Regions from separate parts of the Aquamicrobium sp. YD-1-mutant5 genome, predicted to be linked through region 1. Evidence: predicted binding sites of a transcription regulator. Region 1 holds the regulator's gene; the other holds the start of a gene.
What was found. The regulator LexA, encoded in region 1, represses DNA repair genes until DNA is damaged. The targets are predictions, from matches to a motif close to TGTTCNNNNTGTGTTCNG.
Positions count from the first base shown of each region.

Region 2: the regulator LexA is predicted to act here: its motif matches at 1,895-1,912, upstream of recA (recombinase RecA).

Region 1 is NZ_JCAKKP010000001.1:345,697-350,366, reverse strand. Features, by position in the region: gene trpC (indole-3-glycerol phosphate synthase TrpC) at 1-30, shown strand, start outside; gene moaC (cyclic pyranopterin monophosphate synthase MoaC) at 36-539, shown strand; gene AC5XE7_RS01685 (molybdopterin molybdotransferase MoeA) at 541-1,746, shown strand; gene lexA (transcriptional repressor LexA) at 1,858-2,577, shown strand; gene AC5XE7_RS01675 (ComEC/Rec2 family competence protein) at 2,914-4,670, opposite strand, start outside.
Region 2 is NZ_JCAKKP010000007.1:35,539-40,208, reverse strand. Features, by position in the region: gene AC5XE7_RS12150 (cysteine desulfurase) at 1-478, shown strand, start outside; gene AC5XE7_RS12145 (SUF system Fe-S cluster assembly protein) at 475-882, shown strand; gene sufA (Fe-S cluster assembly scaffold SufA) at 1,019-1,405, shown strand; gene AC5XE7_RS12135 (TfoX/Sxy family protein) at 1,415-1,753, shown strand; gene recA (recombinase RecA) at 1,972-3,048, shown strand; gene alaS (alanine--tRNA ligase) at 3,310-4,670, shown strand, end outside.

The DNA.
Region 1 (4,670 bases):
CTTCTTGGGCTCGAATCAGGCGAGGCATAGCTGCCGTGAGCGAACGCCCCTCTCCGGCCGGAACCGGCCTGACGCATATTGGCGCTTCCGGAGAAGCGCATATGGTCGATGTCGGCGGCAAGGCCGAGACCGTACGGGAGGCCGTCGCCGAGGGCAGCGTTCGCATGCAGGCCGAGACGCTGGCCATGATCCTCGCAGGCAACGCCAAGAAAGGCGATGTCCTGTCGACAGCGCGCATAGCCGGCATCATGGCCGCCAAGAAGGCGCACGAGCTCATCCCGCTCTGCCATCCGCTGCTGCTCACCAAGGTCAGCGTCGACATTGAGCCGGATCACGATCTGCCGGGCCTCAGGGTTCAGGCTCTGGCGCGCGTTACCGGCAAGACCGGCGTTGAAATGGAGGCTCTGACGGCTGCGTCCGTCGCCTGCCTCACCATCTACGACATGGCCAAGGCCGTGGATCGCGCGATGATCATTTCCGACATCAGGCTTACCTCCAAGACCGGAGGAAAATCAGGCGACTACAAGGCAGAGGCCTGACATGGCGCTGGTCCCGCTGGAAACGGCGCTGCAACGCCTTCTGGAGGATGTCGGGCCCCTCGGTGGTGAAAGCGTGCCCCTGAACGATGCGTATGATCGCGTGCTTTCCGAGTCGATCGTGGCGCTGCGCACGCAGCCTCCCTTCAACGCCTCGGCAATGGATGGCTATGCCATGCGGGGCGCCGACGCGCAGATCACGGGCAGTGAGCTGGCCGTCATCGGCGAAGTGGCCGCTGGCAGCATGTTTTCAGGCTCTGTCGAAGCCGGCCAGTGCGTGCGCATCTTCACCGGCGCGCCCCTACCCGCGGGAACCGATACGGTCGTTATTCAGGAAAATGTCGACAGGCCGGCAGATGGCGTGATCCGCCTGCGTGAGCCGACCGCTGCCGGTCGCAATGTGCGGCGCGCCGGTCTGGATTTCACGACTGGCGACCTTCTCGTCGAAAAAGGCCATCTGATGCGCGCCAGCGCGCTTTCGCTCGCCGCTTCGGCCAATCACGCGCGCCTCACGGTCGTCAGACGGCCACTGGTCGCCATCATCGCCACCGGCGACGAATTGCGCCTGCCTGGAAGCGAACTGGGACCGGGTCAGATCATTTCATCCAACAGCTATGGCATCGCAGCCGCGGCCCGCGCCGTGGGCGCCGATGTTCTCGATCTCGGCATCGCACCAGATCGCGAGGATGCAATCTCGGCGCTGGTGAAACAGGCTGTTGCGGCCGGTGCGAACGTCATCGTCACATCTGGCGGAGCCTCCGTGGGCGATCACGATCTCGTTCACAAGGTTCTGACGCGCGAAGGCATGACGCTCGACTTTTGGCGGATCGCCATGCGGCCCGGCAAGCCGCTGATGTTCGGCAGAATGGACAACATCAGATGTCTGGGCCTGCCCGGAAATCCCGTGGCGAGCCTCGTCTGCTCGCAGCTTTTCCTGAAACCTCTGCTCGCCCGCCTTGGCGGCCGCCCTTTCCGTCAGGACATCAGGACAGCGACGCTCGGGGCACCGGTTTCAGCCAACGACCATCGTCAGGACTATGTTCGTGCAGCCATTGAGGAACGCGACGGCCAGCTGATTGCCACGCCCTTCGGTGTGCAGGATTCTTCCATGCTGCGCACCATGGCCGCATCAGGGGGACTGGTCATACGCGCCCCCTTCCAGCCGGCATCGGAAATCGGCGATCCCTGCCAGTTGATGATGATCGGCTGAAGCCGTCCCCGGTCGTTCTGATTTTAAGCGGTTGCGGAACACAACTGGAACATATAGTGTTTGTTCCGGGTTTGTTTTCCGATTCTGGATTCGCCGCTGCCGGGGGAACCTATGCTGACGCGCAAGCAACATGAACTGCTTCTCTTTATCCATGAGCGGTTGAAGGAGAGTGGCATTCCGCCCTCTTTCGACGAAATGAAGGAAGCGCTGGACCTTGCCTCGAAGTCGGGCATCCATCGCCTGATCACCGCACTGGAAGAACGTGGGTTTATCCGTCGCCTGCCCAATCGGGCGCGTGCGCTGGAAGTGCTGCGCCTGCCAGATTCCATTGCCCCCGGTCTGAACAGTGCGCGAAAATTTTCACCCAGCGTCATTCAGGGAAGCCTCGGGCAGCCGGCAAAGGATGTTCGCAAGCCGCAGATCGCCAGCAATGAGGATGACAGCGCCTCGGCGGTTTCCATCCCCGTGATGGGGCGGATCGCTGCGGGTGTTCCGATCGATGCGATCCAGCACAAGACACATTCCATTTCGGTGCCGCCGGAAATGCTGTCGGGCGGCGAGCATTATGCCCTCGAAGTTCGGGGCGACTCCATGATCGAAGCCGGCATTTTCGATGGCGATACCGTCATCATCCGCAACGGCGATACAGCCACCCCGGGCGATATAGTCGTGGCACTCGTTGACGAGGAGGAAGCAACCCTGAAGCGGTTCCGTCGCAAAGGCGCCTCCATCGCGCTTGAAGCCGCCAATCCGGCTTACGAAACCCGGATTTTCGGACCCGACCGCGTCAAGGTGCAAGGCAGGCTGGTCGGATTGATCCGCCGTTACTGATCCGGAAATGAAACAGAACGAACCGGATTTTTTGCCTTCCATCCGTTCTGAGGAACATTGTTTATCAGCATCTTAAAACAACATCCTGAGGAAATGATTGAAATGTTGAGGTCGCCATTTGAGCGCTCTCAAAGCGTTGATCGCCGATAGCTAAAGGGCACTTTACGACCTGTACGATCGGTGAGCAGATTTTAGCTCCATAGGCGAGCGGCCCGTCCAGCTATCTGTCACGATGGTCGATTTTCCTGCGTAACTGGGTCTGCATTTGATCCACCCGCAGAAACGGACCTGCCAGACGAGGCGGAAACCGTTCCGGATACGCCCTGTCTTTATCGCTTATTCGATCTTGTCCGGGGCTGAGAGAACAGGCGTTTCCGCAGGTGCTGAGGCAACTTTTCTCTCATAGGGCGGCAAGCCACGTGCTTCCCGCGAGTATCGGCGCTGGGTGTGCCATGGCCGATAATCCCCTTCGATTGCGAAGCGCACCTTTGGCTCTCCGATGATTGGCAATGAATTTCCGACTGGAACACCAGAAGCAGCGTCGACCTTTTCCAGATAGACTTCGGCACTTCCCTTTTGCGCCAGCTTCCGACGGGTCACCACAATTGCCTGAGATTTTCGGCACGGGTTACGCATCACCGCGTCCTCGATCACGATGACTGTTGCATGGGCACATGCTTTGGCGGCCATACCCGCATCCTGAACCTGCACGACAAGCAGACCAGAGGGACTGCGCAAAGCACATGTTTTCTCGGAGCATACAAACCCTGCTGCTTTGCTTTCCTGCCTCGCAGGAGCGATAAAATCCTGCAGAAAAATACCCTCGTCCGGCGGCTTTACGCGGGTTGGCGGCAATATCGTTTCTGCATCCATCGCCCGGCTCCAGTTATCCATGGTGAAGGCACTCGGGCGGGGGCGGTTGACCGCAACCTGCCCCCCTTCCATGGCGACGGCAATCAGCCGGGCATCTTCTGAAATGAGAATGTCAGGCGTTCGGGCAGAGCCAAGCGTCAGCATACTGCCTATGGCGAATGGCAGTGCGACAAGGCGCAGCCATGTTGTCGTCATCGTTGCAATCACCAGCGCAATCGTCGCCAGAAGCACTGCCTCGGGTGGAATCAGCCCGATCGCGTCGACTGGCGACATGTCCGCGATCTTTTCGGAAAGGAAAATCACTGCCGTCAGCCCCTTGCCCATGATTTGCAAGAGAGGGCCATCCAGCCCGAAAGGCATGGCGAGCGATGCAAAAACGGCAAATGGCATGACGATGATCGAGACGACGGGCATCACCGCCAGATTGGCCAGCAGGCTGAGCGGTGCAATGCGCTGAAAATGCCATGCCGCGTAGAGGGTCGTGGCAACGCCGGCAACCACGGACGTTGCGGCAAGGCCAACCATCATGGTGACCAGAGCGCGGATCAGCGACCGAGCGAGACCGGACTTTTTGTAAACCCGCGCAACAGGTCGGCGCGCCTTGTAGTCCGACCATGCCGCATAGGCGCCGACCAGCGCCGCCGTTGCCGCGAACGACATCTGAAAACTCGGCCCCACCACCTCATGGGGCGTGACCAGGATGACGATGATCGCCGAAATAGCGAGATTGCGCATGGTCAGCGCGCTGCGGTCGAACAGCACGGCCACCAACATCACGGCCAGCATGATGAACGAGCGCACGGCAGCCACCACCATGCCGGATATCAGCAGGTAGGCGAAAATCGCAAAAAGCGCGGTAAGGGCTGCATATTTCCTGACCGGATGACGGGAGGAAAAATCCGGGAATGCGGCGAACAATCCGCGCATCAATCCCATCACCGTACCCGCCACCAGCGCCATATGCAGGCCGGATATGGAGATGATGTGATAGATGCCGGTCTTGCGCATTGCCTCGTTTATCTCTTCTGGAATGCCCGCCCGCACCCCGACGATCAGCGCTGCCGCGATCTCGCCTTCTGGCCCGCCGATGCTGTGCCTGATGCGCCCGGCAACCGCCTGCCGCCCCCGCTCGATCGCTGCACTGACGCGGGTAGCCAGCGGCGCGACAGTCTGCTCGGACAGCTTTGGTCCGGAGAGAAAGAAACCGCTCGCGCCAATGC
Region 2 (4,670 bases), on a different contig from region 1:
CTTCATGGGCGGTGGCGAGATGATCGAGGAGGTGACCGAGGACAGGGTCACCTACAACGCCCCGCCACACCGCTTCGAAGCCGGCACGCCTCCCATCGTGCAGGCGATCGGGCTGGGGGCCGCGCTGGATTATATGGACAGCATCGGCCGCGAGCGCATTGCCGCCCACGAAGCGGATCTGACCGCCTATGCGCATGAGCGGCTTGGCGCCATCAACTCGCTGCGCATTTTCGGCAATGCGCCGGGCAAGGGCGCCATCGTGTCCTTCGAGTTGCAGGGCATCCATGCGCACGATGTGTCGATGGTCATAGACCGTCAGGGCGTTGCAGTGAGGGCAGGCACCCATTGCGCCCAGCCGCTGTTGAAACGCTTCGGCGTCACCTCCACATGCAGGGCATCGTTCGGCATGTACAACACCAGAGCCGAGATCGACGTTTTGGCCGAAGCGCTGGAAAAGGCGCGGAAATTTTTCGGATGACGGATATGGACGACACCACCACACGTGTTGAAACCGACGGGCAGACTGAGCAGGAAGCCGTCGAAACCGGGCCGGTTTCGACCATTCCCGAGGAAGAACTGGCGCGCCTGACCGACGACATCATTTCCGCGCTGAAGACCGTCTACGATCCGGAGATTCCGGCCGATATCTATGAACTCGGTCTCGTCTACCGCATCGACATCGAGGACGACCGCACCGTGAAGATCGACATGACGCTGACCGCCCCGGGCTGTCCGGTGGCCGGCGAGATGCCGGGCTGGGTGCAGAATGCGGTGAGTGCGGTGGAAGGCGTTTCCGGCGTCGAAGTCAACATGACCTTCGATCCGCCATGGACGCCCGACCGCATGTCGGAAGAAGCCCAGATCGCCGTCGGCTGGTACTGAGGACCGACGCCGCACTTGCCTGCTGTCGGGCGGCAGGAGCCGCTCTTGCAGAGCCTTCCAAATTCCCCCATCTTCAGGGGGAGATATGAAATCATTCCGGCAGGCCTTTAACCTGCATGGCATGGAGAAGACTGAGATGGCACGTTTTTCCATCATGAAGCTGACCGACAAGGCGGCGGAGCGGGTGCGCGAAATCATCGGTGCGCGTTATGGCGCGCACGGCATCCGGCTCGGCGTGAAGAAGGGCGGTTGCGCCGGCATGGAGTACACCATCGATCTGGTCACCGAACCTGACCCGAAGGACGACCACGTCGAGCATCAGGGTGCACATGTTTATGTCGCGCCGGAAGCGGCACTGTTTCTGCTCGGTACCGAGATGGATTTCGAGGTCACCACGCTGCGCACGGGCTTTGTGTTCCGCAATCCCAATCAGTCTTCCGCCTGCGGCTGTGGCGAATCGGTGGAACTGAAACCAGCCGACCTGAAGGCGCTGGCCGAGGCCCGGGCGACAGCCGAGGCCTGATTTCCCTCCATGGACAACGGGCGCATCGAAGAGCTTTTCGAAGGGCTTGGTCCCGTCACCATACGCCGCCTGTTTGGAGGCAAGGGCATCTACCATCGCGGCGTCATCATCGCCATCGTCCTGCAAGGCGAACTGATGCTCAAGGCGGATGCCATAAGCGCTCCCGATTTTGTTTCTGCGGGTGCGCGCCAATGGACCTATGCCGGAAAGGGCAGGGAGGTGGCCATGCCCTACTGGACCACTCCCGATGTTGCGTTCGACGATCCGGACGAAATGGCGGCGTGGGCGCGCAAGGCGTATGATGCGGGTTTACGGGCGACAGCTCAGGAAGCCCGGCGGGAAGGCTGAACGGAACCGGATGCGATTCGGGCGGCCGGAAATTTTCTCCGGGTGTTCGTATTCCCGTTAAACCGGTCCGGTATCGTGGACAAAATGGGAACTTTTGTGGAATTCCAAAATAAAACAATTGGTTAATCCCTCTTGCAAAAATGGAACAAAGAGGGTACAAAAATCTGAGCGGTCAGCGAATTGTCCGTCTGTCATTGACGACCAAAAGGTACTGTATCATGGCTCAGAATTCATTGCGGCTTGTAGAGGACAATTCGGTGGACAAATCAAAGGCTCTGGACGCTGCGCTGTCGCAGATCGAGCGGGCTTTCGGCAAGGGCTCGATCATGCGCCTTGGCGCAAACGAGCAGGTGGTCGAGATAGAAACGGTTTCGACCGGTTCTCTCGGTCTCGATATTGCGCTGGGTGTTGGCGGTCTGCCGCGCGGGCGCATCATCGAGGTCTATGGCCCTGAAAGCTCGGGCAAGACGACGCTGGCTCTCCATACGGTTGCGGAAGCGCAGAAGAAGGGCGGCATCTGCGCCTTTGTCGATGCCGAGCACGCGCTGGACCCGGTCTATGCCCGCAAGCTGGGTGTCGACCTTGAAAACCTCCTGATCTCGCAGCCGGACACCGGCGAACAGGCGCTGGAAATCTGCGACACGCTGGTGCGCTCCGGTGCGATCGACGTTCTGGTGGTGGACTCGGTCGCGGCACTGACGCCGCGCGCGGAAATCGAAGGTGAGATGGGCGACTCGCTGCCTGGTCTTCAGGCTCGCCTGATGAGCCAGGCGCTGCGCAAGCTGACGGCTTCGATCTCGCGCTCCAACACCATGGTCATCTTCATCAACCAGATCCGTATGAAGATCGGCGTCATGTTCGGTTCGCCCGAAACGACCACCGGCGGCAATGCGCTCAAGTTCTATGCGTCGGTACGCCTCGATATCCGGCGTATCGGCTCGGTCAAGGATCGCGACGAGGTGGTCGGCAACCAGACCCGCGTCAAGGTGGTCAAGAACAAGCTGGCTCCGCCCTTCAAGGTGATCGAGTTCGATATCATGTATGGCGAGGGTGTGTCCAAGACCGGCGAGCTCATCGACCTCGGCGTTAAGGCCGGTGTGGTTGAAAAATCGGGTGCATGGTTCTCCTATAATTCGCAGCGTCTCGGGCAGGGGCGTGAGAACGCCAAGCAGTTCCTGCGTGACAATCCGGACACGGCGCGGGAGATCGAACTGGCGCTGCGCCAGAATGCCGGGCTGATTGCCGAGAAGTTCCTGGAAGACGGAGGCTTCGAGGCTGAGGCTGGCGAGGGCTGATGCGCTGATCGGCACGGATTGTCCGGCCCCGGCCGAATGAACTTAAAGTGAAAAACGCCGGTCTCGGGTAGATCGGCGTTTTTCGTTGCGGGCAGCATTTTTTGAAAGAGTGCCTCACCGTTGAGCAAGGCCTCAGCGGTGAGGCACCTGAGGTTTCGCCGGCGATCTTTCCTCATTCTGGACAGGGTGCTGGCCGACCGCTAAAAGGCTGTGTTTTCCGCACTGGCGCCGCAGGCGTTTTCCTGAACAAAGGCATCTTTCATGAGTGGTGTTAACGAGATCCGGTCGGCTTTCCTCGACTACTTCCGCAAGGAAGGTCACGAGGTCGTTGCCTCCAGCCCTCTGGTGCCGCGCAACGATCCGACGCTGATGTTCACCAATGCCGGCATGGTTCAGTTCAAGAACGTGTTCACGGGTCTGGAAACGCGCCCCTATAACCGCGCGACCACCTCGCAGAAGTGCGTTCGTGCCGGCGGCAAGCACAATGACCTCGACAATGTCGGCTACACCGCGCGCCATCACACCTTCTTCGAGATGCTCGGCAATTTTTCCTTTGGCGACTATTTCAAGGAACGCGCCATCGAGCTTGCCTGGAACCTGATCACCCGCGAGTTCGGGCTGTCGAAGGACAGGCTGCTGGTCACGGTCTATCACACCGATGATGCATCTGCCGAATTCTGGAGGAAGATCGCAGGTCTTTCCGACGAGAAGATCATCCGCATCCCGACGAGCGACAATTTCTGGGCGATGGGCGATACCGGCCCCTGCGGCCCCTGCTCGGAAATTTTCTACGACCATGGCGACCATATCGCCGGCGGACCTCCCGGCAGTCCGGATGAGGACGGCGACCGCTTCATCGAGATCTGGAACCTCGTCTTCATGCAGTATGAACAGGTGACGAAGGGAGAGCGCATCGAGCTGCCGCGTCCGTCGATCGACACCGGCATGGGGCTTGAGCGTATCGCTGCCGTGCTGCAGGGCGTGCATGACAATTACGACATCGACCTGTTCAGGGCGCTGATCCGCGCCTCCGAGGAGGCCACCGGCGTACCGGCGACCGGGACGAACCGGGCGAGCCATCGCGTCATCGCCGATCACCTGCGCGCTTCCTCCTTCCTCATTGCCGACGGGGTGCTCCCCTCCAATGAAGGGCGCGGCTATGTGCTGCGCCGCATCATGCGCCGCGCCATGCGTCATGCGCAGCTTCTGGGCGCGCGCGATCCGCTGATGTGGCGGCTGGTTCCCGCGCTGGTGCGCGAGATGGGGCAGGCCTATCCCGAGCTGGTGCGCGGCGAGAGCCTGATTTCCGAAACGCTCAAGCTGGAGGAAACCCGCTTCCGCAAGACGCTGGCGCGGGGCATCACCCTCCTCAACGAAGCGACCGAAGGGCTGGACAGCGGAGGCCGGCTGGACGGCGAGACCGCCTTTAAGCTCTATGACACCTATGGTTTCCCGCTCGACCTGACGCAGGACGCGCTGCGCCAGCGCAACATCGCCGTTGATCTGGAAGGCTTCAACGCGGCGATGGAGCGCCAGAAGGCCGAGGCCCGCGCCAACTGGGCCGGTTCCGGCGAAGCGGCGACCGAGACCGTCTGGTTCGGCGTGCGTGAAAAGTCCGGCGC